Regions from separate parts of the Veillonella criceti genome, predicted to be linked through region 1. Evidence: a T-box and tRNA genes for the amino acid it is inferred to sense, from the RefSeq annotation. Region 1 holds a T-box; the other holds one or more tRNA genes.
The links. A T-box is a leader RNA that pairs with one kind of tRNA and senses whether it is charged. The one in region 1 lies ahead of DYE54_RS09460 (valine--tRNA ligase), so its partner is inferred to be a tRNA-Val.
Positions count from the first base shown of each region.

Region 2: it has a tRNA-Val gene. The T-box ahead of DYE54_RS09460 (valine--tRNA ligase) is inferred to sense a tRNA for this amino acid. The anticodon was not compared.

Region 1 is NZ_UHIO01000001.1:2,107,936-2,123,480, reverse strand. Features, by position in the region: gene mmdB (methylmalonyl-CoA decarboxylase subunit beta) at 1-874, opposite strand, end outside; gene mmdC (methylmalonyl-CoA decarboxylase subunit gamma) at 943-1,329, opposite strand; gene mmdE (methylmalonyl-CoA decarboxylase subunit epsilon) at 1,390-1,551, opposite strand; gene mmdD (methylmalonyl-CoA decarboxylase subunit delta) at 1,575-1,910, opposite strand; gene mmdA (methylmalonyl-CoA decarboxylase subunit alpha) at 1,993-3,522, opposite strand; gene mce (methylmalonyl-CoA epimerase) at 3,572-3,994, opposite strand; gene meaB (methylmalonyl Co-A mutase-associated GTPase MeaB) at 4,046-4,987, opposite strand; gene DYE54_RS09485 (cobalamin B12-binding domain-containing protein) at 5,058-5,453, opposite strand; gene DYE54_RS09480 (acyl-CoA mutase large subunit family protein) at 5,500-7,146, opposite strand; gene DYE54_RS09475 (acetyl-CoA hydrolase/transferase family protein) at 7,174-8,676, opposite strand; gene DYE54_RS09470 (O-antigen ligase family protein) at 9,048-10,256, opposite strand; gene DYE54_RS09465 (bifunctional folylpolyglutamate synthase/dihydrofolate synthase) at 10,302-11,585, opposite strand; gene DYE54_RS09460 (valine--tRNA ligase) at 11,595-14,252, opposite strand; T-box leader at 14,295-14,573, opposite strand; gene tatC (twin-arginine translocase subunit TatC) at 14,677-15,545, opposite strand, start outside.
Region 2 is NZ_UHIO01000001.1:1,848,160-1,863,704, reverse strand. Features, by position in the region: gene DYE54_RS08270 (Crp/Fnr family transcriptional regulator) at 1-423, shown strand, start outside; gene DYE54_RS08265 (LPO_1073/Vpar_1526 family protein) at 543-2,102, opposite strand; tRNA gene DYE54_RS08260 (tRNA-Val) at 2,245-2,320, opposite strand; tRNA gene DYE54_RS08255 (tRNA-Glu) at 2,325-2,399, opposite strand; tRNA gene DYE54_RS08250 (tRNA-Asn) at 2,402-2,477, opposite strand; gene DYE54_RS08245 (Glu/Leu/Phe/Val family dehydrogenase) at 2,737-3,993, opposite strand; gene DYE54_RS08240 (exodeoxyribonuclease III) at 4,296-5,051, opposite strand; gene DYE54_RS08235 (hypothetical protein) at 5,155-5,439, opposite strand; gene DYE54_RS08230 (DUF421 domain-containing protein) at 5,472-6,116, opposite strand; gene DYE54_RS08225 (DUF3290 domain-containing protein) at 6,124-6,579, opposite strand; gene DYE54_RS08220 (TIGR01440 family protein) at 6,596-7,165, opposite strand; gene speC (ornithine decarboxylase) at 7,184-9,394, opposite strand; gene hydA (dihydropyrimidinase) at 9,680-11,068, shown strand; gene DYE54_RS08205 (MetQ/NlpA family ABC transporter substrate-binding protein) at 11,226-12,029, opposite strand; gene DYE54_RS08200 (amino acid permease) at 12,249-13,676, opposite strand; gene ilvA (threonine ammonia-lyase) at 13,843-15,063, opposite strand; gene DYE54_RS08190 (nitroreductase family protein) at 15,065-15,545, opposite strand, start outside.

The sequences.
Region 1 (15,545 bases):
CGATGAATGCGATTAAACCTAAGATAATAATCTTAATAGTTTCGAATGTTAAGAAGTGTTCAGCATTCATTGTAAGACCAGTACCAGTTGCTAAGAAGATAGTAACGATATTGATCAACGCATTTTGAGATGTATCGGATAAACGTTCTGTTACACCAGATTCACGGAACAAGTTACCTAACATTAACATACCTAATAAGGAAGTGATGGATGGTAACAATAAAGAAATGAAAATAGTAGAAAGAATTGGGAACGCAATTTTTTCAAAGCGAGAAACTTCACGAAGCTGTTCCATAACTACTTCACGTTCTTTTTGTGTCGTGAATAATTTCATAACAGGTGGCTGAATCAATGGTACCAAGGACATATAGGAATAGGCCGCTACGGCAATAGCACCTAATAATTCAGGAGCCAATTTAGTAGCAAGGTAAATCGATGTAGGACCATCGGCACCACCAATAATACCAATTGCAGCTGCTTGAGGAGCGGTAAAACCGATCATCATAGCGCCAGCAAGAGCAACGAATACACCAATCTGTGCTGCTGCCCCTAAGAATAATGTTTTAGGGTTTGCAATTAATGGACCAAAGTCAGTCATTGCACCTACACCTAAGAAGATAAGTGGAGGGAAAATTTCATTAGCAACCCCAGCACTAATAAGAGCCATAACCCCTTCTTCAAAGCCATTGCGAGGGATATTGGCGAGAATACAACCAAACGCGATTGGAGAAAGCAATAATGGTTCGAATTCTTTAGCGAATGCCATGTACAATAATAGTAAACCTACTAAAATCATAACAGCATTACCCCAGTTGAAGTTTACGAACCCGCTGTCTGTCCAAACTGAAGTGACCGCCACGATAAATGCATCCATGTGTGATCCCCTTTCATAATTGAGAACAAAAATAACGATTTAATCAACATTTCACTACAAAATAGCTATTAGCCAAATACCACCATGTCTTCGCCAGTGGATACAGTTTGGTTAGCTGCTACGCGTACTTCAGCGATAGTACCGTCTTGTGGAGCAGCGATTTCATTCTGCATTTTCATAGCTTCAAGAACTAGCAAAGTATCACCTTTTTTAACGGCCTGACCAGCAGATACGTTAACGGATAAGATTTTACCTGGCATTGGAGCTTTAACTGTAAGTGCGCCAGCTGCTACTGGAGCTGCTGCCGCTTTAGGTGCTGGAGCTGCTGCAGGTGCTGGAGCTGCTTTAGGAGCAGGAGCTGCTGCAGGTGCTGGAGCTGCTGCACCAGTTGCTTTTACTTCATTAACTTCAACATCATATACAGTACCATTTACAGTTACGTTAAATTTTTTCATTTTATAATCCTCCAAACTTAAATTTCTCAATGTAATATGTTCCTTCTCACCATATTACAATTAACGACTCATGCGCAAGCGACCATCCAATTTCCAATTATGATTATTGATACTTGGACGAATACTAGCAATCTGACCGACCGAATAGCCCATAGCACTAATAGCACTAGCGATTACAGCAACTACTTCATCATTAACGGCCTTCTTCTCTGCCTTGCTCATGTTTACACCTCCTAGAAGTTTGACTAAATTCTACCACTTAGTCTGCCATCTAGTCTCCAATTGCGACTTGTTTCGCTTGGACGAATGGATGCAATTTGATCTGATGAGTAACCCATAGCTACGATGGCTCCTGTAATAGCGGCTACTACAGGTTCATCATTGGCTACCACTGGCGCTGCTGCAGTCACAGGAGCAGCGGCTGGTGCTACGTTTACTGGCTCTTTAGATTTTTTTTTTGTAGGGTCTAATTTATGAGTAATGACCATAATTAAACCTAACATAGCCAACACGGCAAATACGACAACCATATTAATTGTCATAAATAGCCACGGGTTCATAGTACCTTCGTTTCCTCCCATAATAAATTCCTCTTTCTAATTAATACAAAGAATAAGAATTGTGATACTCCAAATCAAAAACTAAGTTTTACCTTATTAAAAATTATAATGGAATATTACCATGTTTTTTAGGTGCCCGAGTTTCGCGTTTACTTGCAAGCATAGCGAGTGCATTGATAACCGCTGGGCGAGTAGCTTTTGGTTCGATAACAGCATCAACGAAACCACGTTCTGCTGCTTTGTATGGTGTAGCAAATTCTTCTACATATTTAGCAGTTTTTTCTTCTTTATCTTCGTCTTTTCTGAAGATAATGTTAGCAGCCCCTGCTGGGCCCATTACTGCGATTTCAGAAGTTGGCCATGCATATACTTGGTCAGCACCGAGGTCTTGAGAACACATAGCGAGATAAGAACCGCCGTATGCTTTACGAGTAATAACTGTAATCTTAGGCACTGTTGCTTCAGAGTACGCATATAGCATTTTAGCACCATGACGAATGATGCCGCCCCATTCTTGGTTAGTACCAGGCAAGAAACCAGGAACGTCAACAAAGTTAACGATTGGAATATTGAATGCATCACAGAAACGGATAAAGCGAGAAGATTTATCAGATGCATTAATATCAAGACAACCAGCCATAACTTTTGGTTGGTTTGCAATAATACCAACACTTTGACCATCAAAACGTGCGAAGCAAGTAATGATGTTTGTTGCATAGAATGGTTGTACTTCATAGTATTCACCATTATCTACAACAGAGGAGATAACATCTAACATATCATATGGCATGTTACTGTTATCAGGTAACAATGTGTTAAGTTCTTCAGATTCACGAGCAGGATCATCACCAGTTTCAACAAGAGGAACATCTTCCATATTGTTGCTTGGTAAGAAGCTTAACAAGTAACGAATCTGTTGCAAGCAATCATCTTCATCTTCAGCAGCAAAATGAGCTACACCAGATACACTGTTGTGAGCCATTGCACCACCAAGAGCTTCAGCTGTAACATCTTCTGCTGTTACAGATTTGATTACTGCAGGACCAGTAATGAACATCTGGGATGTATTTTTTACCATGTAGATAAAGTCTGTTAATGCAGGAGAATATACTGCACCACCAGCACAAGGTCCCATGATAACGGAAATCTGAGGAATTACACCAGAAGCATTGGTATTTTCAAAGAAGATTTTACCATAGCCAGCTAATGCATCAACAGCTTCCTGAATACGAGCTCCACCGGAATCATTGATACCGATAATTGGAGCACCCATTTTCATTGCTAGGCGTTGTACTTTTACGATTTTAGCAGCGTGCATTTCACCAAGGGAACCACCTTCTACAGTGAAGTCCTGAGCGAATGCATACACTAAACGGCCATCGATAGTACCAAAACCAGTTACTACACCTTCACCAGGAAGTTCTTTTTTCTCCTGGCCGAAGTTTACACAACGATGTTTTACAAATTGATCCAATTCAACGAAACTGTTTTCGTCAAATAACTTAGCAATACGTTCACGGGCAGTCATTTTGCCTTTACTATGCTGGGACGCAATACGTTTTTCGCCGCCGCCAAGTTTCACAACTTCCAACTTCTTGTGTAACAACTCAATCTTTTCTTGGACTGTTGCCATTACTACACCTCCATAAAGTTTTTATATAAATAAATTATATATCTTAATATTACTTCATTCTCTGGCAAAGTTCAAGAAGAACACCACCAGTTGCTTTAGGATGAATGAAAGCAATAGCAGATCCGCCCGCACCATAACGAGGTTTTTCGTCAATCATGCGAATCCCTTTAGCCATTAAGTCAGCAATTGCATTTTCAATGTTGTCTACACGAAGTGCAACGTGTTGAATACCATTACGACCACCATTTTTTTCAATGAATTTGCCGATAGGGCCATCTGGAGTTGTAGATTCTAAGAATTCTAATTCAGCATCGCCACATGGGAAGAAGCTTACTTTTACTTTTTGTTCTTCAACTACTTCATCTTCTGGAAGATGTTCAATACCTAATGCATTTTTGTAAAATTCTTTTGTTGATGCTAAATCAGTAACACCGATACCGATATGATCTACGTTCAATACTTTAAATGCCATAATAAAAATCTCCTTTTTTTCAACTGATACACCATCTAGGTTAGTAATCAATTAAATTTTCAACACATCTGCCAAGACTTTATTCACCACTGTATATGGATCATTTTCACGCTGATTAACAGCATTGACTTGGTTAGTAAATTCGTCGCTATTAACGACTACATTAGCAACACGTCGACCGATTTGTTCATTAATCATTGCAATGATTTCATCACGCGTTCTGTCTTTACGACGAACGGCTAATTCTTCGCTATCTTCGAGGAATTCAAAATGTTCATCCAATGCTTCAACAAGTTCATCTACGCCAACATCTTTACTTGCAATAGTTCGTTTAATTGGCGGACGCCACTTTAACTCACGGGAGTCTAAGTCCAACATCATTTCAATTTCAACATTTAGTTTATCGCAGCCATCGCGGTCGGCTTTATTAATGGCGAATACATCACCAATTTCTAAGATACCAGCCTTAATCGCTTGAATGTCATCACCTAAACCTGGTACAAGTACAACAAGCGTACTATCAGCATTTTTTACAATGTCAACTTCCGATTGCCCTACCCCAACGGTTTCAATGATAACTAAATCCATGCCAAATGCATCCATTAGTTTTACAACGTCAGATGTTTTCTTAGACAGACCACCTAAGCTACCACGAGTACCCATACTGCGAATGAATACATTTTCATTTAATGTTAAATCATTCATACGAATACGGTCGCCCAAGATGGCACCACCGGAAAACGGACTGGTCGGATCCACCGCTACGATACCGATTTTTTTACCTTGCTGTAAGTATTGTTTAACTACTTTATCAGTCAAAGTACTCTTACCAGCACCAGGAGCACCAGTAATCCCTAAGATACGAGCTCGGCCCGTTTTAGGATAAATCGCTTTCATAATGTCGATTGCATCATCATATTCGCTTTCGACTGCAGTGATGGCTCGCGCCAAGGCCAGTCGGGAACCATTTAACAGTTCTTTGACTAAATCCATGGGTTACACCGCCTTCTTAGTATAGTGGCAGGCTCAGACCTAATGAATCCGAGCCTGCTCCTAAAACATCTTATTTAACGTTAGCTTTAATAAATTCAACTACGTCGCCAGTTGGTGTGCCTGGTGTAAATACAGCTGCTACGCCAGCTTCTTTAAGACCTGGGATATCAGCATCAGGAATTACGCCACCGCCAACTACAAGTACATCATCCATGCCTTTTTCTTTTAACATGGAAACAATTTTAGGGAACAATGTGTTGTGAGCACCAGAGAGAAGACTTAGTGCAACTACATTAACGTCTTCAGACAAAGCAGCTTCAACAATCTGTTCTGGAGTCTGACGAAGACCAGTATAAATTACTTCAAAACCTGCATCGCGAAGTGCGCGAGCTACAACTTTGGCACCACGGTCATGACCATCAAGACCTGGTTTTGCTACTAATACACGAATACGTTTTTCTGCCATGATATATTACCTCCGAACTAATCGTTACGCTATCTTTACCTAGAAATTATAACGTGGAATGAGCTTGGTATTCACCAAATACTTCACGTAATACGTTACAAATTTCACCCAATGTTGCATATGTACGAACTGCATCAAGAATTAATGGCATAAGGTTAACATTTTCATCTTTTGCCCCTTCTTTAAGTGCTGCCAATGCTTTTTCTACTGCAGCGTTATCGCGTTCTTCACGAACTTTCTGAGTTTTCTTAGCTTGGTTAACACCTACGGAAGCATCTACACGAAGAAGACCTTCAACTGGTTTTTCTTCAACCTGGAATTTGTTAACCCCTACGATTGTACGAAGGCCAGATTCAACTTCCATCTGCCATTTGTATGCAGATTCTTGAATTTCTTTCTGGATGTAACCTTTTTCAATAGCTACTACAGCGCCGCCCATTTCGTCGATTTTGCGAATGTATTCAGCAGCTTCATCATAAATAGCATTAGTCATAGCTTCTACATAGTAGGAACCGCCCAATGGGTCGATTACGTCAGCTAAACCAGATTCGTAAGCAACGATTTGTTGAGTACGAAGAGCAACCTGTACGGAAGCTTCTGTAGGAAGTGCTAACGCTTCGTCACGGGAGTTAGTATGTAAGGACTGAGTACCACCCATTACAGCAGCAGCCGTTTGCAATGCTACACGAACGATGTTGTTATCAACTTGTTGTGCAGTAAGCATGGAACCAGCTGTTTGAGTATGTACACGAAGCATCATGGATTTAGCTTTTTTAGCACCAAAGCGTTCTTTCATGATAGTCGCCCATAAACGACGGGATGCACGGAATTTAGCAACTTCTTCAAGTACGTTGTTATGAGCGTTCCAGAAGAAGGATAAACGACCAGCGAAAGCATCAACGTCTAAGCCAGCTTTTAAAGCAGCTTCTACGTAAGCGATACCATCAGCGATTGTAAATGCGATTTCCTGAGCAGCTGTAGAACCAGCTTCACGGATATGGTAACCGGAAATGGAGATTGTGTTCCATTTTGGTACATTCTGAGAGCAATATTCGAAGATATTAGTAATCAAACGCATGGATGGTTTTGGAGGGAAAATGTAAGTCCCACGAGCAGCATATTCTTTCAGAATATCGTTCTGGATAGTACCCATCAATGCAGAAGCAGGTACGCCTTGTTTTTCAGCTACTGCAATGTACATAGCAAGAAGTACAGATGCAGGTGCATTAATTGTCATAGATGTGGAAACTTTACCAAGGTCAATGCCGTCGAAAAGAATTTCCATATCTTTTAAGGAGTCGATTGCTACCCCTACTTTACCAACTTCGCCTTCTGCCATAGCGTCGTCAGAGTCATAACCAATCTGAGTTGGTAAGTCGAATGCGCAGCTAAGGCCAGTTGCACCAGATTCGATAAGGTAACGGTAACGTTTGTTGGATTCTTCAGCAGTAGCGAAACCAGCGTACATACGCATTGTCCAGAAACGACCACGATACATTGTAGGTTGTACACCACGAGTGTAAGGGAATTCACCAGGGAACCCTAAATCTTTTTCATAGTCAAAACCTTCAATATCAAGTGGAGTGTATAAACGGTTATACTTCAAATTTTTGCGTTCTGGGAATTTCGCAATTTTTTCATTAACTTCTGCCTCATATTTGGCAAGATTAGCTTTTAGAGCTTCGTTAGCCATAGTTTTCATCATCCTCCTAAAAATACCTTACTTCTTCATGCTTCCTGTTTCAAGGAAACGTTTATGCCAAGAAAGAGCTTCATCAAGCAAAATTGGTGTATGGGCGTGTTTCGTTGCCACCAAAGCTCTTTCGAGGTAATCTTCTAACATTGGTTTATATTCTGGATTAGCGCAGTTCTTAATAATTAAGCGAGCGCGTTCTTCCGGAGCTAAACCACGGCAATCAGCGATACCTTGTTCAGTACAGAATACCATTACATCGTGTTCTGTATGGTCAATGTGAGAGCACATTGGAACGATAGAGCTAATTGCACCATCTTTGGCTACAGAGTTTGTACAGAAGATGGAGATATAAGCGTTTCGAGCGAAGTCGCCAGAACCACCAATACCATTCATCATTTTGCTACCCATAATGTGAGTGGAGTTTACATTACCAAAGATATCAAATTCAATCGCTGTATTCATAGCAATAACGCCAAGACGTCGAGCTAATTCAGGACTGTTCGAAAGTTCTTGCGGACGAAGAATAATTTTCTTCGAGTACAAATCAACGTTGTCATAAAAACGTTTTAATCCATCAGGTGATGGGGAAAGAGCGGTCCCTGAACATACTTCTACTTTACCAGCATCAATAAGGTCAAACATACCATCTTGAATTACTTCAGTAAAGATAGATAAATTAGTAAATGGACCTTGAGCCAAGCCTGTAATTACAGCATTCGCTACAGAACCTACACCAGATTGTAATGGCAATAAATTCTTAGGCAAACGACCATGTTTGATTTCATTTTCGAAGAATTCGATTAAATGTTGGCTCATTTTCTTAGCATCATCATCAATTGGTGCTAATGGACGAGTCTTGTCAGTAATGTCACATGGTACAATAGCTACGATTTTTTCTGGATCACATGGGATGTATGGAGTCCCTACGCGATTACCAGCTGCCGTAATTGGTAATGGCTGACGATATGGTGGATCCAATGGTTCATAGATATCGTGCATGCCTACCAAACTCATTGGTTGACTTACGTTGACTTCAACAATAACTTTTTTTGCTTGGCTAATGTAAGTTGGTGTGTTACCTACTGATGTAGAAGGAACAATCCCACCATCTTCACGGATGCATACGGCTTCTACGATAGCAATATCGCAATCGCCATAGAAACCATAGCGTACGTTTTGAGCTGTTTGACTAAGATGCATATCGCTGTAACGAACTTTGCCTGCATTAAGTGCTTTACGCATATCGCCATTCGTCTGATATGGGAATCGACGAGCAATACCATCAACACGAGTTAACGCACCATCGGCTTCATCACCAACAGAGGCACCAGTCCACAAGTCAATTTTGAATGGATCACTTTCCATTCTCTTTGCCAATGCCAAAGGAACTGCTTTTGGATAACCAGAAGGGGTAAATCCACTAATCCCAACATGGTCACCAGGGTTGATCAACAAAGCGGCTTCTTCTGCAGTTTTAATTTTTGCTTGAAGAGCTTCACCTTGCACGCGATCGAGGATGTTAATCATCACTACCATCTCCTTTTAAAGTTTGAATGACATTAAATTGTACTTCCGCATTCCAACACTATACATATTCGACAAAAGTTTAAAATATCCTCTTTTTTTGTGAATATTTTTTTATTTTTACCAACATTTTACTGTATCGAAAAACTTCCCTTTTATCGACATATTTAGATATTGATTAGAGAGTTATACTTCAAACTATGGCTAATATTAGAAGAATTAAGTCCCTTTGTCAACCAATATGATTAAACGGCATTTCATACGCAAAGAAAATAGGTATCATGATATTAAATCATGATACCTATTAAAAATCATATTAAATTGTTAACTTACATCAATCACAAAAAGTTTTCAAAGGTCTATTCTATCGGTATTTACGAAGTCTTATAGTTATTTTTCTTATAAGTATATAAGACAGCGGAAGCCCAACCTAATAGTTGCCAGAAAATAACCGATACTTGGTGACTGAATAAATCATGATCAAAAAGACCACTTATTGTAACCCCTACTACAACAGCGCCCATACCATATTTTACAATATTGCTAATTGTTGCTTTTGGCAATCGCAAAGCATACACAGCATGGCCATAAATAGCTGCAAAATAGAACAGCGCCCCAGGAAGCCCGATTTCAGCCAAAACATTTAGAAACATATTGTGAGCATGATAAATAACCACATCCGGTGCCTGAATATAATAATTATAGTGAGGGTATACAAACCAGAACGCATCCCAACCGATGCCTAATACAGGATAATCGACAATCATATAAGTCGTACTATCCCACAAGGCCCAACGCAATACAGCAGATGTATCATTACCGTCAAACAAAGACCACAGCCGTGATGCCACTTCACCATGATAGAAAAAGAGTATAGCTGGAATAGCTAATAAAGAAAGCAATAATCGTCGATCGATTACGATTCCCCAATAAATAATTACACAAGCAAAGCTAATCCAAATCGCTCGTGAGTAGGTTAATGTCATGCAAATTAAAAAGAATAATGATAAAGGTACCATCCAGGCCAATAGACGCCAACGCTTCTCCTTTAGCCCTTGGAATATACCTGTTCCAGCAACAGACAATACAATGAGCAAGTACTCACCAAATAAGTTTGGATTTTGCAAAGTTGCAAACATACGCCGTTTCAAAAGTGGAAAATGTTTAGCATCTACCCATTCCTGCAACAAATCCATAGACATAGTCATGTACTGATAGACCCCTACAATGCATACAATACAGGCAGACCATATAAAAATCCGCAAAAATGTACGCCATTGTTCAGGCTCCCTTAAATAGCGATAGGTAAGGAAATAAATGGCTCCATACATCCCCACATTATATAGCCAACTAAAAGCGGTAAACATCGGCCGGGTTGAAGCCAAAGAGGATAATAAACTCCATCCCATAAAACCCAACACACACCATTGTAACCAAGAAGCGGGCTTTGATAATGGACGATACCGTACTGTATCCCAAATACTGAGTACTAAAGCCAATACCACCAAAATATCACCTAATAATTGATGCAAAGGCATAACCAAGACAATCGCATATAGGAGTCTAGTAATATATTGTTTCAACTCTTGGCCCCTATCGAGGCAAACTGCGCTAGGCATATTACACCATTACTGAGCGTTTAACCATTGCTCAGCTTCCCCTAAAATATATAACGAACCAGCGACTACAATAATGTCCCCCGCTTTTGTAGTCTTCATGGCTCTCTCTAAGCCCTCAGTTACAGAACTAGCTGTTGAAACTTCGCTATGAATATGACTCGCCAATTCTTCAGGTGTACAAGACCGTGGTGTCGGAGCTGGTACCGTTATGACAGAATCCTTTGACCCTACTAATTGATCCACAACAGCCTGTACTTCCTTATCAGCTAAGACGGCTAATATCATCGTCTTTGCTCTATCTTTAAATAACTCTGTATAGGTCAAATGAAATGCTTCAGCCCCATTGGCATTATGAGCACCATCAAAGATAAAGAGACGATCTAATCGTTTCACAATTTCAAAACGACCAGCCCACTTAGCCCGTGCTAAGCCTTCACGCAATGTTTCTTCACTAATAGCTGAATCAGATTTCATAAGTACTCGTAATGCTTCAGCCGCACAAGCTAAGTTAACCGCTTGATGAACCCCAGCTAAGGTAGTAAAGAGCATATCCTTATGCCCTGCTTTATCTTCAAGCGTAATCATCTGCCCTTCAGGCATAGCACTACGACTCTTAATCGAGAAGTCTTCATTAAAGACCAAAATTTGAGATTTCAATTCCTTGGCTTTACTTCGAATTACTTCTAATGCACTGCTTTGTGCCGCTGTCACAACGGGTACCTTCGGTTTAATAATCCCCGCCTTATGAGTGGCAATTTCTTCTACCGTATTGCCACAATAAGCTTGATGATCAATGGTAACATTGGTAATTACCGCCACTTCTGGGGTAATTACATTAGTAGAGTCTAATAAACCACCTAGGCCCACTTCAATAACGGCATAATCCACTTCTTGCTCACGGAAAAACAGAAAGGCTGCCGCTGTTAATACTTCAAATTGAGTGGGCGGCTCTAAACCACCATCAACCAGCTTCGTTACTACCTCAGCTACTTTGGCAATCAATTCACCAAAGGCCTCTTCCGTAATAGAGCGACCATTCACACAAATTCGTTCTGTGTAACTAATCAAATGAGGCGACGTAAAACGACCAACTCTACGACCACTATGAGTGAGTACAGAATCTATCAACGCTGTTACAGATCCTTTACCGTTAGTCCCTGTAATATGAACTGTTTTATATGCTGTTTCAGGATTATCCATCGCCTGTAAGAGCGCCTCAATGCGCTCTAAACCAGGCTTAATTCCAAAGGGAACACAACTATCTAAATAGGCTACTGCCTCTGCATATGTCATGCTTTCCTCCTATAAGGTCTTAAGAAATTCTTCGCGTTCTGCTACGGCTTGCTGTTTCTGTTTATATTCAGCTAATTTCGCTTCTTCCTTAGCGACTACATCAGCTGGTGCTTTAGCTACGAAGCCAGGATTGCCTAATTTACCTTCTAAACGGGCAATTTCTTTCTTCAATGTTTCTTTTTCTTTTGTCAAACGTTCCCGTTCTTTAGTCACATCGATTAAATCTTTAAGTAATAGATATACTTCAAGCCCATTAACTACAGTAACGGTTGCATTTTCTGGTTTCGCATCCATAACGCCTAATACAGTAACTGTCTCAGCCCAACCAAGCGTTTTAAAGTAATCTTGATGATTATTCACTACATCACGCAACGATTCGTCAGTAAGCGCTAAAATAACAGCACTTCGTTTACCCATTGGTACATTCATTTCTGCACGCATGTTACGAATTCCTTTAATGGCATCCATCATAATAGACATTTGAGCCGCACTAGCACTTTGATCACCAAACGGCAAGGCTGTAGGCCATGGCGCAACAACAATGCTTTCACCTTCATGTGGCAAGTGTTGCCAAATATGTTCGGTAACAAATGGCATAAATGGATGTAATAATTCAAGCATATGTCGTAAAATTGTAACCAATAAATACTGTACTACAGCACGGTCACGGCCACCTTCTTTATTATAAAGACGTGGTTTAGCCAATTCAATAAACCAGTCACAATAGCTATTCCAAATAAAGTCGTATACAGCAGAAGCCGCTTCACCCAATTCAAATTTATCTAGGTTCGCAGTAATGGTTGCTACTGCTTGATTATATGTATCAATAATCCAACGATCAGCTAACGTGAGATCGTCTTCTGTAGGTACAAAATTAGGATCATAATTATCTAAATTCATAAGAACAAATTTAGAGGCATTCCAAATCTTATTTGCAAAATTACGATTAGCTTCTACACGTTCCATATAAAAGCGCATATCATTACCTGGTGTATTGCCTGTTACTAAAGTGAAACGTAAAGCATCAGCACCATATTCATTAATCACGTCAAGTGGATTAATACCATTGCCCAAAGATTTACTCATCTTACGGCCCTGGCTATCACGAACTAGCCCATGAATAAATACATGTTTAAATGGAATTTCTTGTTTAAATTCAAGGCCCATGAAAATCATACGCGCTACCCAGAAGAAGATAATGTCATACCCTGTTACCAACACGCTCGTTGGGTACCAGTGTTTAAGTTCGTTTGTTTCTTCTGGCCACCCCATAGTCGCAAACGGCCACATAGCAGAACTAAACCAAGTATCCAATACATCTTCATCTTGATGTACATGACCACCACATTTAGGACATACATCAATATCTTCACGAGATACGGTAATTTCACCGCAATCATCACAATACCAAGCAGGAATTCGATGCCCCCACCATAATTGACGAGAAATACACCAATCGCGAATGCCTTCTAACCAGTTAGTGTATGTCTTCGTGAAACGTTCTGGCACAAATTCAATGGCTTTATCTTGTACAACTTTAAGCGCTGGTTCTGCAATAGGTCCCATCTTTACAAACCACTGTTTTGATACAAGCGGTTCTACAATCGTATTACAACGAGAACAATGACCAACACTATGATCATGGTCTTCAATTTTTACAAGTAAGCCTTGTTCTTTTAATTCAGCTACCACTTGTTTACGCGCTACTTCGCGAGTCAAACCTTCAAAATGCCCCGCTTCACTATTCATAGTGCCATCAAGATTCATAACAATGATGGACTGTAAATTATGACGTTGCCCCATTTCAAAGTCATTAGGGTCATGGGCTGGTGTAATTTTTACGCAACCAGTACCAAAGCTAGGATCTACATAATCATCAGCAATCACTGGAATTTCACGGTTAACAAATGGTAATAATAAGGTTTTACCAATGATATCTTTATAACGGTCATCCTCAGGATTAACAGCCACAGCTACGTCACCAAACATTGTTTCAGGTCGAGTCGTAGCTACCGTTACATAACGGCCGTCTTCACCTACTACCGGATAATTTACATACCATAAATGACCTGCTTCATCACTATGTTCTACTTCAATATCACTAAGTGCGGTATGACAACTTGGACACCAATTCGTAATACGTTCGCCTTGATAAATTAAGCCTTTTTCATATAAGCTAACAAATACTTCCCGAACCGCTTTATAATAGCCATCATCTAAGGTAAAGCGTTCACGAGACCAGTCACAAGAAGCCCCTAAACTACGAATTTGTTTAACAATTGTGCTACCGTATTCTTTTTTCCATTCCCACACACGTTTAACAAATTCTTCGCGCCCTAAATCATAGCGACTTTTGCCTTCTTCTTTCATAAGATTTTGTTCAACTTTAACCTGAGTTGCAATCCCGGCATGGTCAGTCCCTGGCATCCAAAGAACATTATAACCTTGCATACGTTTGAAACGAATCAAAATGTCTTGTAAGGTATTATCTAGGGCATGCCCCATATGCAATTGTCCTGTTACATTTGGTGGTGGTAATACAATACTATATGGTTTCTTATTGCTGTCTACTTCTTCATGGAAGTACCCTTGTTTCTCCCAAAATTCATACCAATTCTGTTCAATCTCTCCTGGATTGTAAGTTGTTAAATTTTTAAACTCACTCATCACAAATTCCTCCTATATCGTATATAAAAAAGCCCTTTCGTCCATTAGGACGAAAGGGCTTAACTTCCGCGGTACCACCTAGATTATTGCCGTAGCAATCACTCATTACCGTTAACGGGGTTAGCCGGACAAAACTACGCATTACAACGCTCAAAGTAAGCTACTTATACTTATAATATATACAATACATTCACTTACGCATCCATGTAACTTCATCTCATCAGCTCCGAGGCTACCCTCTTCTATTCACGTACGTTGCTCTCACCTTATCAACGCTCTCTGCCACGCTAGGAGAAGATTTTTCCTCATCGACGCTTGCTCTATATAAGAGTATTTCTAACTCTCATAATAACTAAAAAAAGAAAGTCTGTCAATTTACTTTTCAAAAGTAATCAAACAGACTCTCCTAATCATGTGTGACTAATTATTTTTTCATCACCTTCGCTACCATCCACAGACTCACTTCATAAAGAATAATCATCGGCATAGCAATCATAGTCTGTGAGAACATGTCTGGAGTCGGTGAAATTAAACCACCAATAACAAAGGATAAAAATAAGAAGATTTTACGTTTAGACCGCAAAAAGGCAGAGGTAATCAAATTTAATTTTGCCATAATAATCATGACAATTGGCAATTCAAAAATTAAACCAAACGGCAAAACAAAGGCAATGACAAAATCAATATATTGACCAATGGAAAATAAAGGTTGCAATTCATCGGTAGCAAAGCCAATAAAAAATTGAATCGCCACGGGTAATACCAACGCATAAGAGAATAAAATTCCCATAATAAATAATATAATAGCAAATGGTAAAAACCAATTCGTCAATTGCTTTTCTTGTTTGGTTAAGGCCGGAATGACAAAGGCCCACACTTCATATAACCAAATTGGTGAAGCTGCAATAAGCCCCGCTACTAAAGCGACTTTCATATAGGTAAAAAAGGCTTCAGTTGGTCTCATATAATACAGTTTACCCGCTGGAGCTATAATGATAGCCAATATATCATCTACATAATAATAGGCTACACAAAAGCCTACCAAAATAGCGATAGCAGAAATAATAATTCGTTTACGAAGTTCACCTAAGTGCCCAACCAAAGACATCGCCTTATTCTCAGCCATAATTTGCTCTTCTAAGGGCGTATACTGTGGCTCTATAGCTTCTAAATCTACATCGGCTATGGCTTTATTTTCCGGCGAAGTTTCCACCGTTTCTCCGAGGCGAACTCGCTCTGCCGCTTTGAGGCGTTCTTTTTGCGCCAACACACTATTCAAGGAAGGCTTTCGTT
Region 2 (15,545 bases), 260 kb from region 1:
ACCGATATACCAAACTGGCCGGCTACAATCCAAACAACTAAAGATTGCGAAGTCCTATTTTTACCTAAATCAGCCTTCACTAACTCGTTTAATCATTGTGATACTTGTCAAAAACAAATTTTAACTAATTTGCTACATGACATGTCTGAAAAAGCACTCGCCCTTACCCGTAAAGTTCATTATCTCTCTTTAAAGGGCATGCGTGAACGCATCTTCGCGTATTTCGATGATTTATATCGCCGTCAAAAACAAAACCCCATTACGTTACCTCACAATCGACAAGAAATGGCCGATGTCCTCAATGTATCGCGAACTTCATTAAGTCGTGAATTAGGGCGCTTACAAGATGAAAGTATTATTACCTTAGAAGGTAAAAAAGTAACCCTCTTAGATTTACAAGCAATTAGTGAATATAGTTTCTAACGCACTAAAAATAGTACAGCATGGACTTTACAGCTTCTTTTAGCTGATTCTAAATACAAAAACGCCACTCTCCTCTACGGAAGAGTGGCGTTTCCTCTATGTAGCACGCTATACTTTTATCAAAACCAAGGTGATAAATCAAATTCTTCACCAATCGTCACTTTCACATGAGCCCGACCTAAATAAAGACCTAACAATGTGAGACTTGTATGGCTCAATGGCATAGCATCATAAATGTCAGCTACCTTTGGTAATACAGGTGAAATATGTTCTAAGACCCTTTTGCGGTCTGCTTGAGTAAAGTTAAGTGGTTTACTTGTCGCTAACCCTAATAAATGCTGTTGAATTTCAGGATTATCAATCTGAGCCATTTGGAAATAGCGTATCGCCAAGCCTTCATCAACAACAGCCAATTTTAATAAAGGAGAGTTAATACTCTTTACTACATATCGACCATCCAAAGCCTGCCCACGCAAAGCGCGCGATAATTCTTCTTTATCAAAACCAGCATAGGCAAATACTAGTGGATACGAATGAATCATAATATCCCAGAATGTATTGCGTTCTGGTTCAGCCGTCGAACAACGTAAATAATCAAGCTGACGATACATAGATTCTTCTCGTGGCAAATCTGACAAGAATGGCTCAATATATTTATCTACATAATGCTGCAAATGTTCTAAGCTATAGTTATTCGAATTACGCGAGTATTGCAATAACAAGGCTAACGCTAAAATTTGAAAATGACCGAGCTGTAAATGTGGTAAAATACGCAAAGCATCAAACGCTACTAAATATGGCGTGCTCGATTTTGGTTCCTGCACTACATCCATAAAGGCTTCAATAGCGGTTTCTTTCATCCATGCCGTCGGTGTCGTTGCATACGCCTTTTGCATACACAATAACGCTTCTTGCACCACAATATTCTCTAATAGCGCATGTAATTCAGCACTCTCAGTAATTCCTAACCGTTCAAAGGCCGTCGTGGTAATATCTAATACTTGTTCCTTCGTACTCGGACTAACAGCACCAAAGGAATTCATAAAATGACTAGTACCTAATGCGATTAAATCCGTTAAAGCCGGTCCGTGATTACCATCACTCGCCGTATAGCCATTCTTTGTATCTTTCCCCAAGGAATCGCTAATCACAGGCATCACACGCGTTGCATCATCGGCTGCTTCAGCTCCTTCAACACCAGCTGGTACAACACGTTGAATTCGGCGCGTTAATTCTAAATCAGGATCCATTGTAGACGCAGGCTCTGTAGGAATCTTAAGCATCGGCTTTGTCATGTCTAAATCTGATACAATATCATCACCTAAGCGACGTTCTTTAACAGACGCGGCAAACTCACGACCTAAACTCGTTGTTGTGGAATCTTCTAAAGCACTATCAAATTCATTACCTACCTGTTCCTTAGATAAAGGTACAAAGGTCTCCGCTAATTCTTGTTCAGTGGTTTCACTCACCTCATCAGCCGTTTTACTCTCTGCGCCATAGTAGGTAGCCCCATAATCACGTCGTTTACGTGCATAATAATCAGCATTAGCAACTGAGTCTGTAGCTTGCTTAGCAACGTCTTCACGTGGCCCGCCATCGCGAAACACTAAATAACATACAATAAAGAAAACTAAAACTACACCTAATACAACTAAATACGGTATATATGCAGACATCTTATTCCTCCTGCCAATCGATTTTCACTTATCCATAATAGCTATATATTTATTCTCTTATGTTACCACATCTTACGCTATTAGCCAATGAAGTTACATAATAAAATAAAAAAGCGAGCTCGCTATTGCGAACTCGCCAATGTGGTGGACGATGACAGGATCGAACTGCCGACATCCTGCTTGTAAGGCAGGCGCTCTCCCAGCTGAGCTAATCGTCCATATTGGTGACCCGTGGGGGAATCGAACCCCCGATACCGCCGTGAAAGGGCGGTGTCTTAACCGCTTGACCAACGGGCCACTGGCTCCCCGAGTAGGACTCGAACCTACGACCGATCGGTTAACAGCCGATTGCTCTACCGACTGAGCTATCGAGGAATGGTACAAGAGATATTCTATACTAAAATCAAATTAAATGCAAGTACTTTTTTATATAATTTTTACATTTTCCCAAAAGCTTTTAATTCTATAGCAAAAAGTCACATAAAAAGCGGCTAGGCATCATTTCCCTAGCCGCTGTTGCGCACAGTATACTTCTATTTTATATCATTATAGAGCCTCAACTTCATAGGCTTTGGTTAGACAGTACAACTACGCGTTATATGATATGTACTTAACTGTACATAGTAAACAATAATTAGCCATTAAAGCCACGAAGTTTGCTAGCATCTACTAAACGTTTCAATGCTACCATGTAGGCTGCTAAACGAGGATATACTTTGTATTCCTGTTGCATAGCCCATACTTCTTCAAAACTCATTTTCATATTCTTTTCAAGACGAGTATTTACTTCTTCTTCGTCCCAATAGAAACCAGCTTTATTTTGAACCCATTCATAATAAGAGGTAACAACGCCACCGCCATTAGCCAATACATCAGGGATAATGTCAATGCCTTTATCGAAGAAGTATAGGTCAGCTTCATTAGTAGTAGGCCCATTAGCCCCTTCTAAGATAGCTTTTGCTTTAACTTCTTTCATATTGCTACCATTGATTTGGTTTTCAAGAGCTGCTAAGTATAATACATCTACATCAAGTAATAATAACTCTGGATTTGGAATGCGTTTCATACCAGCTTCTTCATACCCTTCTAAAGAACGGCCATGAGAGTTAGCATATTCGTATGCTTTTTCAACGTCAATACCATTTTCATTATAAATGGAACCATGAACATCACCAATGGCTACGATTTTAGCGCCTTCACGATGCATCAATAAAGCACCTACACTACCTACGTTACCAAACCCTTGAACGGCAATCGTTACGTCCGACATCTTTTTGCCATTCTTTTCAAGATAGCTCTTAAGAGTGAACATACAACCACGACCAGTTGCTTCATTACGGCCTAAAGAACCACCAACAGCTAATGGTTTACCTGTTACAACGCCTGGTGACCATACGCCTTTTAATGTAGAGAATTCATCAACAATCCATGCCATAATTTGTGGGTTTGTATTAACATCAGGTGCTGGTACGTCAGTATCTACCCCAATAATAGGTGCGATTTTACGTACAAAGCCACGAGTTAAGCGTTCTAATTCGCGCTGACTTAATTTCTTAGGATCCACTTTAATACCGCCTTTACCACCACCATAAGGTAAGTGAGCGATAGAGTTTTTAATTGTCATCCAAGCTGCCAACGCACGAACTTCATTTTCGTCAGAATCAGGATGGAAACGAATGCCACCTTTAGCTGCACCCATAATAGTGCTATGTTGCGTACGGTAGCCACTAAATACTTCTACATGACCATCATCCATCTGAACTGGAATCGCTACTTGCAATTCACGTTCTGGATGACGAATTACTTCATAATCGTTACGCTCTAAGCCAAGTTTTTGAGCGGCTTCGTCAAGAGTATTAAGCATGTTTTCGTAGGGATTATAATTTGCCATAATCGTTTCTCCTTATTGCGTGTACACAATAAACTCAATAGTTTAATACAAACTAATCTATATCCTGTTAACACTATAACACAGAGCGCTCATATTCACCATTCATTTTTCATATTCATCATTTTTCCCATTACTTATACGCATACATCAAAAACAGCAGGAAACAAAAAGAGTCTAGCTAACATATGTTAGCTAGACTCTCTCAATTTTTACATTCATATGACTATTAAATATAGATATTTCTCTATAAAGTAGCTCTATTTTTCTAATTCTATAGAGTATAAATCAAAATCGATCACTCTCTAAAGATTAATATCCAATTCAACAGGACAATGGTCGCTACCAAAAATATCTGGATGAATCCGCGCTTCTACAATTTTATCATCTAAACGTGACGATGTAATAAAATAATCAATTCTCCATCCTACATTCCTATCACGCGCTTTGCCCATATAGGACCACCAGCTATACGCATCAGTCACATCAGGATATAATTTGCGGAACGTATCAGTAAAGCCAACACCTAATAATTCTGTCATCTTTGCTCGTTCTTCATCTGTAAAGCCTGCATTTTTACGATTTGTTTTTGGATTTTTCAAATCAATTTCTTTATGCGCCACATTTAAATCACCACAAAGAATAACGGGCTTCTTTGCATCTAGTCCTAACAAATACTCGCGGAATGCATCTTCCCAAGTCATTCGATAGGCCAATCTAGCCAATTCCCGTTGACTATTAGGTGTATAACAAGTCACCAAAAAGAAATTTTCAAATTCCGCTGTAATAACACGACCTTCTTGATCATGCTCTTCAATACCAATCCCATTAGTCACTTGAATCGGTTTATGACGAGTAAAAATAGCCGTACCACTATAGCCCTTCTTAACCGCACTGTTCCAATATTGCTCATAACCGGGCAACGCTAATTCAATTTGATGAGGCTGTAATTTTGTTTCTTGTAAACAAAACATATCCGCATCTAGCTTTTCAAAACTCTCCATAAACCCTTTAGTCACAGCGGCTCGTAAACCGTTGACATTCCAAGAAATTAATTTCATGCAAGACTCCTTTCTCATGGAATAGACATCCTTGTCTATTTTAATCCAGCAGGTTAAACAAGTATATACACATATCACATATGACATATGACTTATAACTAACCTACTTAGTATCATTCTTTGACACTGTTTTATCTACTATATTCTCCCTTGTATCTTCCATCAAGACATCCGTTTTAGCCGCTTCTTCCGCAGCTAATTCAGCTTCTTTACGAGCAAAATAGGCCTCTAATTTAGCACGCCTAGACTTACGTGTGATTTCTAAAATAAAGGATACTATCAATAAAACAACAGCAATCATGTTCGTCGTAGTCACACCGTACGAATAAATATGATAGAAAATATATAAAAACGCAATCACTAACAACGCACGCTGTAAACTTGCCATAAATAGCTCCTCTCAGCATCGCCCCTTACGTGTTAACGCCCCTCTTTAACATAAGGAGTAATGACTAACTCATCTTTGATTAATTCAGCCATATACACATCGGATATAGAATAGCCTTGTGTCGCCACAGTTTCATCCAACCATGCACGATCCTTTTCTACTAAGGATAACACGTTTTCATCCACTTGCCCATCAGCAATCAAGGGATAATGTACCGTATCTTCCCCATATTTAACCACTGTCAATTGTCCGTTTTGTTCAAGCACTGCTCGACGGACTTCATGTATCTGCCGAACACCAGCACTTCGCAGCTTCAGATGTAACTCGCCTGCACTAACACCCTGACGCATACAATCTTCAACTTGCACTTCGCCACGTTCAACAACAATGACAGGACTACCATCAATAATTCGTTTCACATAGTGATTATAGGCCGCTAAATACCGCAAAGCCATAACCACAATAGTCCAGCCTATCAAAACTAATAAAAATTGTAACACCCCTATAGCGTCATTATAAATAACCCCACCGATGATTCCACCAAGCACGTAATTCTGCACTTGATCAATCGCTGAATTGGGTGCTAAATTGCCTTTCCCCATCAGATTAATCTGAAAAACTAAACATAAAATGCCCAAAATTAATTTAATCATAATGAGCGTATATCCTGTTATCATAATCGTCTTACTCCTTCGCTATGTCCACTACTTTTATTTGAGAATCAATCATATGGACTTGCGTCAACGAATAGGCTTCAAAATTGTTAGTAAAATGGGCTCGGTAAAAACGATTACCTACACTAATAATTACATCTTCATTCAAATGTAAAGCACTAACCCGTATATCTTCTTTAGGAACACCTAAACGCTGTGAAACCGTGACTACAAAATTAGCCATACGACTGCTTTCTTCTGAGTTACGTAGTGACGAGTCATATTCGCTCCACCGAATACCTAAGACAAACACTATGATTAAGGATAACAAAATGGTTAAATCACGATACCGACTATTCAGCCGATGTCGTATAAATTGAATACTTACTAACAACAGTGCTATTAATAACAAAAAAGACACACCATATTGCATAAGGGCATTAAACTGCCCTTGTTGCACAATATAGGCATAGCTATAAAAATTCAAACTTCCTTCACCTCTACTACATTAGCGAATCATCGTACACCGCCCGGCTACCACCAATGTATTTTGGTCTGATTCGAGCTGCCGTCACATGGGCTTCACCAATCTGTTTTACCTGTAAACGAACTGGCACAACTACAGGCCGTAAATGCATGCCAATAAACGTATCACCAATATCAAGGCCGGCTTCAGCTTGAATCGTCTCAACTACAACAGGCTCCTTAAATTGTGCAAAAGCCGCCATCGATGCAGCCCCCCCTGCATGTAATTGTGGTACAGCATTGCAAATAGGCCACCCATGGGCCTTGGCTACGGTAGCCTCTACGACTAATGCTCGATTTAAATGTTCACAACATTGCACCGCTAGGGCAATTTGTTTGGGTGCTAATACGGCTAATAAAGCCTCTACAATGGTCTGTCCTACTTCAGTAGTTGAGTCAGTCCCTATGCGTGCGCCCCGCACCTCACTAGTTGAGCAACCTACAACCAATACATGACCAGCGCTTAAACGCCCCACAGCCACCAATTCTGTCACCGCTGCTGTAACAGCCTCTTTAATGGCGACTAACGCCTCATTTGGTAATCCCATTATACCCCTTCTTCCTCATTATGCTTTAACCACTACCGCTTCACGCAATACATACGCATACGCTCTTCGGTAACCCGTTTCATCTCTTTCAATATACACCCCTTGTAGCTCTGGTGCAAATCCAGGCAATGCATTAATGCCTTCTTCCAAGGCAACAAAATAATCACGCGCCGTCTCTGACCACACTTCACCGGGCTGTACACAAATAACCCCTGGCGGATAGGGCAAAGCTCCTTCTAGCGCTATACGTCCAACACAATCAGCAATAGGAACTAACTCGCCATAGCCACGAACAAAATCAATATTAGCCTCCTGTGGTGTTTTCACATAAGTCGGAAAATAGTCTTTTTGAAATAATCGCTGTTGCAACTGACTCACTTGACGGGCTTTATAAAAATCATGCATTTCTTGACAAAGTTGGCGAATCGTATATCCACGGTATTTATCAATATGCATAGCATACAATGTCGGCAATACCTCCTGCATAGGCGCATCCGCTTCAATCAGTTGCTCAAAACGCAATAATTTGGCAATCAACGCATCCATTTTTGTATATGATTCAGCTGGTGTCAATAAGAAAAGGATTGTATTTAAATCACACTTTTCAGGAATAACCTGATGCTCGCGCAGATAATTAGCCAAAATTGTAGCAGGAATCCCGAAGGATTCATAGGCCCCAGTTTCCATATTAATCCCTGGCGTAATTAATTGAAATTTGCAAGGATCAATAAAATATTGCCCGTCCCCATACCCAGCAAAGGAGTGCCATTTAGCATCTGGTTCAAAGGAAAAATAAGCAATATCTTGTGCCATATCAACAGTCTTACCTTCTTCCCAAGGTTTGCCATGTACCATTGGTGGTACTAAAGGACGCAAATATTGACAGTTCCGTAATACTGTCTTACGTGCTTCAATACCTACAGCCACACAATCATGCCATAAAGCAAGACCACCTTCCCCAGCATGAATCTTAGCATTTACATCAAGCGCTGCAAACAGCGGATAAAAGGGTGACGTTGACGCATGCATCATAAAAGCATTATTAAACCGTTTCTGATTCACATAGCGTGCTTGCCCCCGAATATGACCATCTTTTTTATGAATTTGTGAGGTCTGTGAAAAGCCAGCTAATTGTTTATGCACAGATTGTGTCACAATAATCCCTGGATCATCAGGCCCTAACTCGAGCAATAAAGGGGAACAATCTTTCATCATAGGAATAAATTGTTCATAGCCGACCCAAGCAGAATCAAATAAAATATAATCACACAAATGGCCAATCTTATCTACTACTTGGCGCGCATTGTAAATCGTGCCATCATAGGTTCCCAATTGAATAACGGCTAGACGAATAGGACGCTCTGCCTTAGCTTTTGCTGGATCTCGTTCTGCAATACGCTCCCAAAGCACCGTTTCATCAAAACAAGCCTCTGGAATACCACCAATGGACCCAAACGGATTACGTGCTGTTTCTAAATAAACAGGAATAGCACCAGCCTGCACTAAAGCGCCATGAGAAATCGATTTATGATTATTCCGATCATATAACACAATATCCCCCGGCGCTAATAAAGCATTAAGCACAACTTTATTAGAAGTCGAGGTGCCATTTAATACAAAATACGTTTTATCCGCATTGAATACTTGAGCTGCATGTTCCTGTGCATCTAAAGCATAACCTTCATGAATCAACAAGTCTCCTAATTGCACATCAGCATTACATAAATCACTACGGAAAATATTTTCACCATAAAAATCATAAAACGCACGACCAGCCGGATGTTTTCTAAAAAACTGGCCACCTTGATGACCAGGACAATTAAACTGCGAATTACCCGTCTCTACATATCGGCGCAAAGTGCTAAAAAATGGTGGTAAAGACCGTTGTTCATAATTTTGCACGGCCGTCTCTACACGCCGTGCATAAAATTCGCGCTCTGAAGGTTCACTATCCAAAATACCATACGCATCACGCAACACAGTATCTTCAGCCTTAGCCACTTGCTCTGGAGTCAACCCTTCCATACCAGTTCCTGTACGAACCACAAATACGGGAATATCAAATGCTTTGACTGGTGTCGTAGCTAACGTATCAATTTCACAATCACCAATGAGCACCGCCCCTACATCTGTAAAATCTGTAGCTGTCGGTCGAATCACAGGACGTTTAGTAATCATGCCAATAACAGCTTCTGCCTGTTCAGAAATGGCCACTTTAAGAATGGACATATAAGACCTCCTTTATGAGTATTGCTATTTACTAGAAACAAACTCGCTATATATTTAAAGACATAGCAATCTACAAAATCCTCTAAAATACTTATTATTCATTATACCTTATTTATTACAGTAGGGCTATTTTTACGAATAATTCCAAATTAGAATACTTCACGCTAGGATTTCAACATTAAAAAGCGTATGATATAAATATATTAGCAAAATCAACAATCTTTGTACCTATTTACTATTTACCATCTATCCCTCAAGCTTCACTCAATTATGAAAGGAAACACCATGAACTATCTCATAGAAAATGGCCTAATCTGCACGGCTACACGTCATTTTAAAGGCGATATTATAATCTCTAAGACGATCATCTCAGCCATTACAGAGCCCCTCAAAGGACGGCAACTTGTTGATGACTCCTACGAAATTATTGATGCTACAGACCATTATGTAGTCCCTGGTGGCATTGATCCCCACACGCATTTTGATTTACAGCAATCCCCGCTACATCGCTCTTGTGATGATTTTTATCACGGTGGCCTAGCCGCTGCCTGTGGTGGTACTACTACAATCATTGACCATATGGCCTTTGGCCCTAAAGGTTGTACCCTGCACCACCAATTTGACATATATAAAAAGCTGGCCCAAAGCTGCCCGATTGATTATAGCTTTCACGGTGTTTTTCAGCATATTGATGAGCAAATATTAACTGAAGCTAATGAACTCATCACCCTAGAAGGATTTCCCTCTTTTAAAGCTTATACAACCTATAGTGCCCCCATGCACGATGCCGAACTACTAGCCATTCTCGAACAAATGAAAACAAGTCATGGGCTACTTACAATCCATGCTGAAAATGATGTCATTACAACCTCTTTACGACGTCGCTTATCTAAAAACGAACTCACTCCAGCTAGCCAAGCAACCACTCGACCTAATGTAGCTGAAAGTATAAGTGTCGCCAATGTTCTTGGTTTGGCCAAAACTGCTGGCGATGCCCCTATTTATATCGTCCACTTATCAGCCAAAGAAAGTCTTCGTGAAGTCATGCTAGCCCGTGAAACGAACCAACAAAATATCTTCATAGAAACATGTCCCCAATACCTATTTCTTACAGATTCAAAATTCAGTGACGGTGGTCCTTTAGAGGGGATCAAATATATGTTAGCCCCACCATTGCGCAAACAAGCAGATCAAGCGGCCCTTTGGCAAGGCTTACAAACAGGCGCAATCCAAGTCGTTGCCACTGACCATTGTCCTTTCACCGTTGAAGAAAAACAGGCCTATGTCAATGATTTCCGCCACTGTCCTGGTGGCATTTCAGGCGTAGAGGAACGAATGCCTTTACTATTTAGCGAAGGTGTCTTAACCGGCAAACTTACACCTGAACAATTTGTACAAGTGACCGCTACCAATGCGGCTACAATTTTTGGGCTACCACGCAAAGGGGATATTCAAATCGGCTATGATGCCGATATTGTACTCTTTAATCCTAAAGAATCCCGTACCTTTACGGCTAATACGCTACACACAACCTGTGGGTATTCAGCCTACGAAGGAATGTCTGTTAATGTCACCGTAGCAAAAGTCTTCTTACGCGGTCAATTAATTGCTGAAAATAATACGTTCTGTGGTGAGGCAGGCTATGGTCAGTTAGTCCACCGAAAACGCATATAAAACGTAACAATCACGTCCCAAGGTTTGCTAAGTATTACAATAACCACAAACAGTAAAAAGGAGCTATCCTCGAACTCACTGTAGTTCAAGATAGCTCCTTTTACTATAAAATTTCAATTTTAAGACTTAACTTAAAAATAAACCTGTTAATTTATATTTATTCCGCTGGAATAATAGTACCTTTAAATTTATCAGCAATAAATTGCTTAACGGCCTCTGAATGATACATGTCCGCAATTTTTTTATACGTTGGATTATCTTTATCCTGTTCACGTGCCACCAGATTCATGACTGCTAATGGCTCATCTTTAGGTTCTAAAAAGACGCCTTGTTTAGCCACATCAATACCGGCACTCATGACATAATTCATAGGAATCGCAGCCAAGGTTACATCATCTAAACTACGTGGTAATTGAGCCGCTTCTAACTCTTTAATAACCAGATTTTTTGGATTAGACGTAACATCCGCTAAGGTAGCTTTAAAACCAACGCCCTCTTTTAAAGTAATCAAACCAGCTTTAGCTAGTAATGCTAAACCACGGCCACCATTTGTCGGATCATTAGGAATTGCTACTACGGCTCCTTCTGGCACCTCGTTTACGGATTTAACGGTATTACTATATAAGCCCATACGCATTAAAATCGTTTTACCCACCGATACTAAATGCGCATTATTTTGCTTATTAAAGTTTTCCATAAATGGCACATGTTGATAACTATTAAGTTCCAAATCACCGTCAGCTAACGCTTTATTCGGAGTTACATAATCAGAAAATTCTACCAACTTAACAGTAATCCCTTCTTTAGCCGCTTCCTTAGCTACCGCTTCTACCACTTCAGCATGCGGTCCTGCTGTAGCCCCAATCCGAATTTCTTTAGAACCACTATCACTGCCACAACCAGTAATACCAAGGGCGAGTACGCCCACCAACAAAGGCGCTAACAATTTTTTTACTTTCATGTGTATGACCTCTCTCTTCTTTTGACTACACAATACAACAATAGATACACTGTTTTATTCTCATATAAAACGTCGTATCCAACTACTAATTTCATTGATTTCCAAAAATCCCCACCTGGAATCAACTTATGTATTATCCTATCATACTACGAGGACATAAAACAACCTCATGAGTAGAAAATATGTATCTATCTCATGAGGTTATCTATATTACTTAATTTATTTTCTATCAGCTAAGGCACCTTCAGCACCCAAGCCCTCTTCATGTACAAATTCTTCATGTACAATCGGGCGTTTATACATCCCCAAACCATAATAAAAGGCCGTAATAATCCCGATAAATAACCAACCAACAATTAAAGATACCCGTGTATCTTCATTCCAAATCATCCCAATAGTTACGACTACTAAAAAGGCTAAACAGAAATAATTGGAATACGGATATAAAGGTGACTTAAATGGATGTTGCGCTATAATGTCAGCCCCCCAACGTTTTCTAAACTTAAGCTGCGCCCCTGCTAAAACAAACCACGATACCATAGCAGGAAATACACTTGCACTATAAATATACAAGAACAATTTCGAATCTGGGATTAAATAATTTAATACAACGCCAAATAGCAAAGAAATCATGGATACATAAATCCCATTACGAGGAACCCCCGAATCAGATAATTTAGCAAATATTTTAGGGGCCTGCCCATTTTTAGCTAACGTATACAACATCCGTCCACAACTATAAATGCCACTGTTGCACCCAGATAAAGCAGCTGTTAGGACTACAAAGTTAATAATACCAGCCGCACTAGCAATCCCAACGCGTTGGAACGTCTGTACAAAAGGACTTCCCACAAAACCAAGTTCATTCCATGGATAAATACAAAGGATAACAAAAATAGCTCCTACATAGAAAATCAAGATACGCCATACAATACTTTTTATTGCTTTTACTAACGTATGACGTGGATTCTGCGCTTCACCAGCAGTGATACCTACGAGTTCAACCCCTTGAAACGCAGCAGCCACTACACACATGGCCGCAAGCATACCGCCCCAACCATGAGGCATAAAGCCACCATGAGCCCACAAATTAGAAAATCCAATGGCAACGCCTTCATTTCCAAAGCCGAAGAGAATCATCATCATGCCTACAACAAGCATAAAAACAATTGTCGCTACTTTAATAAGAGCAAACCAGAATTCAAATTCCCCATAGTATTTAACAGAGGCAATATTGGCCGATACAATAATGGCCATCCCTACAAAAGCAGATATCCAGTGCGGTAATTCAGGGAACCAATAACTCATATAAATGCCCACAGCTGTCACTTCCGCTAGCCCTACCGAAATCCACATAAACCAATAACACCAGGCTGTAATAAAGCCTACATAGGGTGAAATATAGCGATAGCCATACGCAGCAAACGAACCTGGCACTGGTTCTAAATACAACATTTCCCCCATAATGCGCATAATTAAGAACATAACTACGCCCGTTAAAGCGTAACATAATAAAACTGAAGGCCCCGCCGTTTGGATAGTACTTGCTGAACCCATAAACAATCCAACCCCAATCGTACCACCAAGGGCAATCATCTCCACGTGACGGGGCTTTAAATTACGTTCTAAACTTTTTCCCGATTCCATAATATTTTTTACTCCTACTCCATTTAGTCAATAATCCTCAATACGTCAACTCCCCATACCATTCCCAACATACCATGACTCAGATTACACGTTAAGCCATTCTTACATTGTATCTAAATTAATACGAAATATCCCCAAAGCTTTGATATTACATGCCCTATCAAAACTATCGCAATACAGCTGGAAATCCATGTTCAGCTAAAGTAGTTAATAAATTCTGCACATGTTTTTCATTCATCGTTTCAATTTCAAGTGCGACATGAACATACCCCACTTCTATATCCCGCTGACTACGATCATGATAGATACTTAAAATATTGGCATTACTATCCGATACAAGTCCGGTAATAGTAGATAAAACATGGGGCTTATCTTGTACTACAATATCAAAATAAGCACGTCGCCAAGATTTTACTAGACCATTATTAATAATCCGATCAATCATATTAACGTCAATATTACCACCACTGACTAAGGCCACGACCTTCTTGCCTTCAATATGATTAATTTTATTATTCATCAAAGCAGCGACTGGACAGGCACCAGCCCCTTCTACCGCTGTTTTCACACGTTCTAGTAAAAATAAAATAGACTCTGCAATTTCAGCTTCACTAACTGTCACAACTTCATCTACATATTTTGACACAATATCGAAGGTAAGCGTCCCTGGCGTTCCTACCGCAATACCATCAGCTAAACTCTTTAACGCTGGCACAGTCGTCACTTTCCCCGCTGCTACAGATTGTTGCATTGAAGGCATATTTTGAGTTTGTACCCCAATAATACGAATATCTGGTTTCACGGCTTTCGCTGCTACAGCAATACCTGAAATAAGACCACCCCCACCAATAGGTACCACAATTACATCGGTATCAGGTAGTTCATCTAAAATTTCAAGACCAATTGTCCCTTGCCCAGCAATAACAACGGGATCATCAAAAGGATGACAGAAGGTAAATCCCTTTTCTTTTTCTAAGGCACATGCTTTTTCATACGCATCAGCATAAAAATCACCAGCTAATACAATATCAGCACCATAACTATGAGTCGCTTCAATTTTTGCAATAGGTGCATTAGAAGGCATACAAATCGTCGCCTTGCAGCCATATTCTTTAGCAGCTAACGCCACCCCTTGCGCATGATTACCTGCCGACGAGGCTACAATCCCACGAGCTCGTTCCTCAGCCGTTAAGGATGCCACTTTATTATAGGCGCCACGCAATTTAAAAGAACCGGTCCGCTGGAAATTTTCCATTTTCAAATGCACTTCACAACCGCAGCGCTCACTGAGTGAGGTAGACTGCATGATAGCAGTCCGCTGTGCAACCCCTTTTAAGCGTTCTTGTGCTTCCTTGACCATGTCCAGAGTAACTAATGATGTCGACATATTAATCCTCCTCATCAAAATAAACCGTTAGCGGTTCTCTCTCTGGCATATAACGATATTTATATTTAGGATATCCTACCATAATGGCCCCAGCTACTGTATACCCATCTGGCACACCTAATAACTCTAACAAGGGCCCATATCCTGCTTGCGCACAATATTCTACAAAACCGGACCAACAACTGCCTAACCCCAAAGAAGGCGCCATTAATTCCGCATATGTAAGAGCAAAATGACCATTATCACGGCCACGCTCTACTAATTTATCCTTAGAAATGGCTAATACAAGAACAGGGGCTTTATGCAAAATAAAGTCTCGTCCTGTCCGATTATAGCGTTTTGCATTGTACGAATAAATTCGCATACGACTATTTTCTTTCCCCAGTGCGCTCATCCAGTTCATCACGGCTTCGCTAATAGCATGTAATGTCTCTTCATTTTGAATGACCCGATATGAAATGCCTTGACTATTAGAGCCTGTT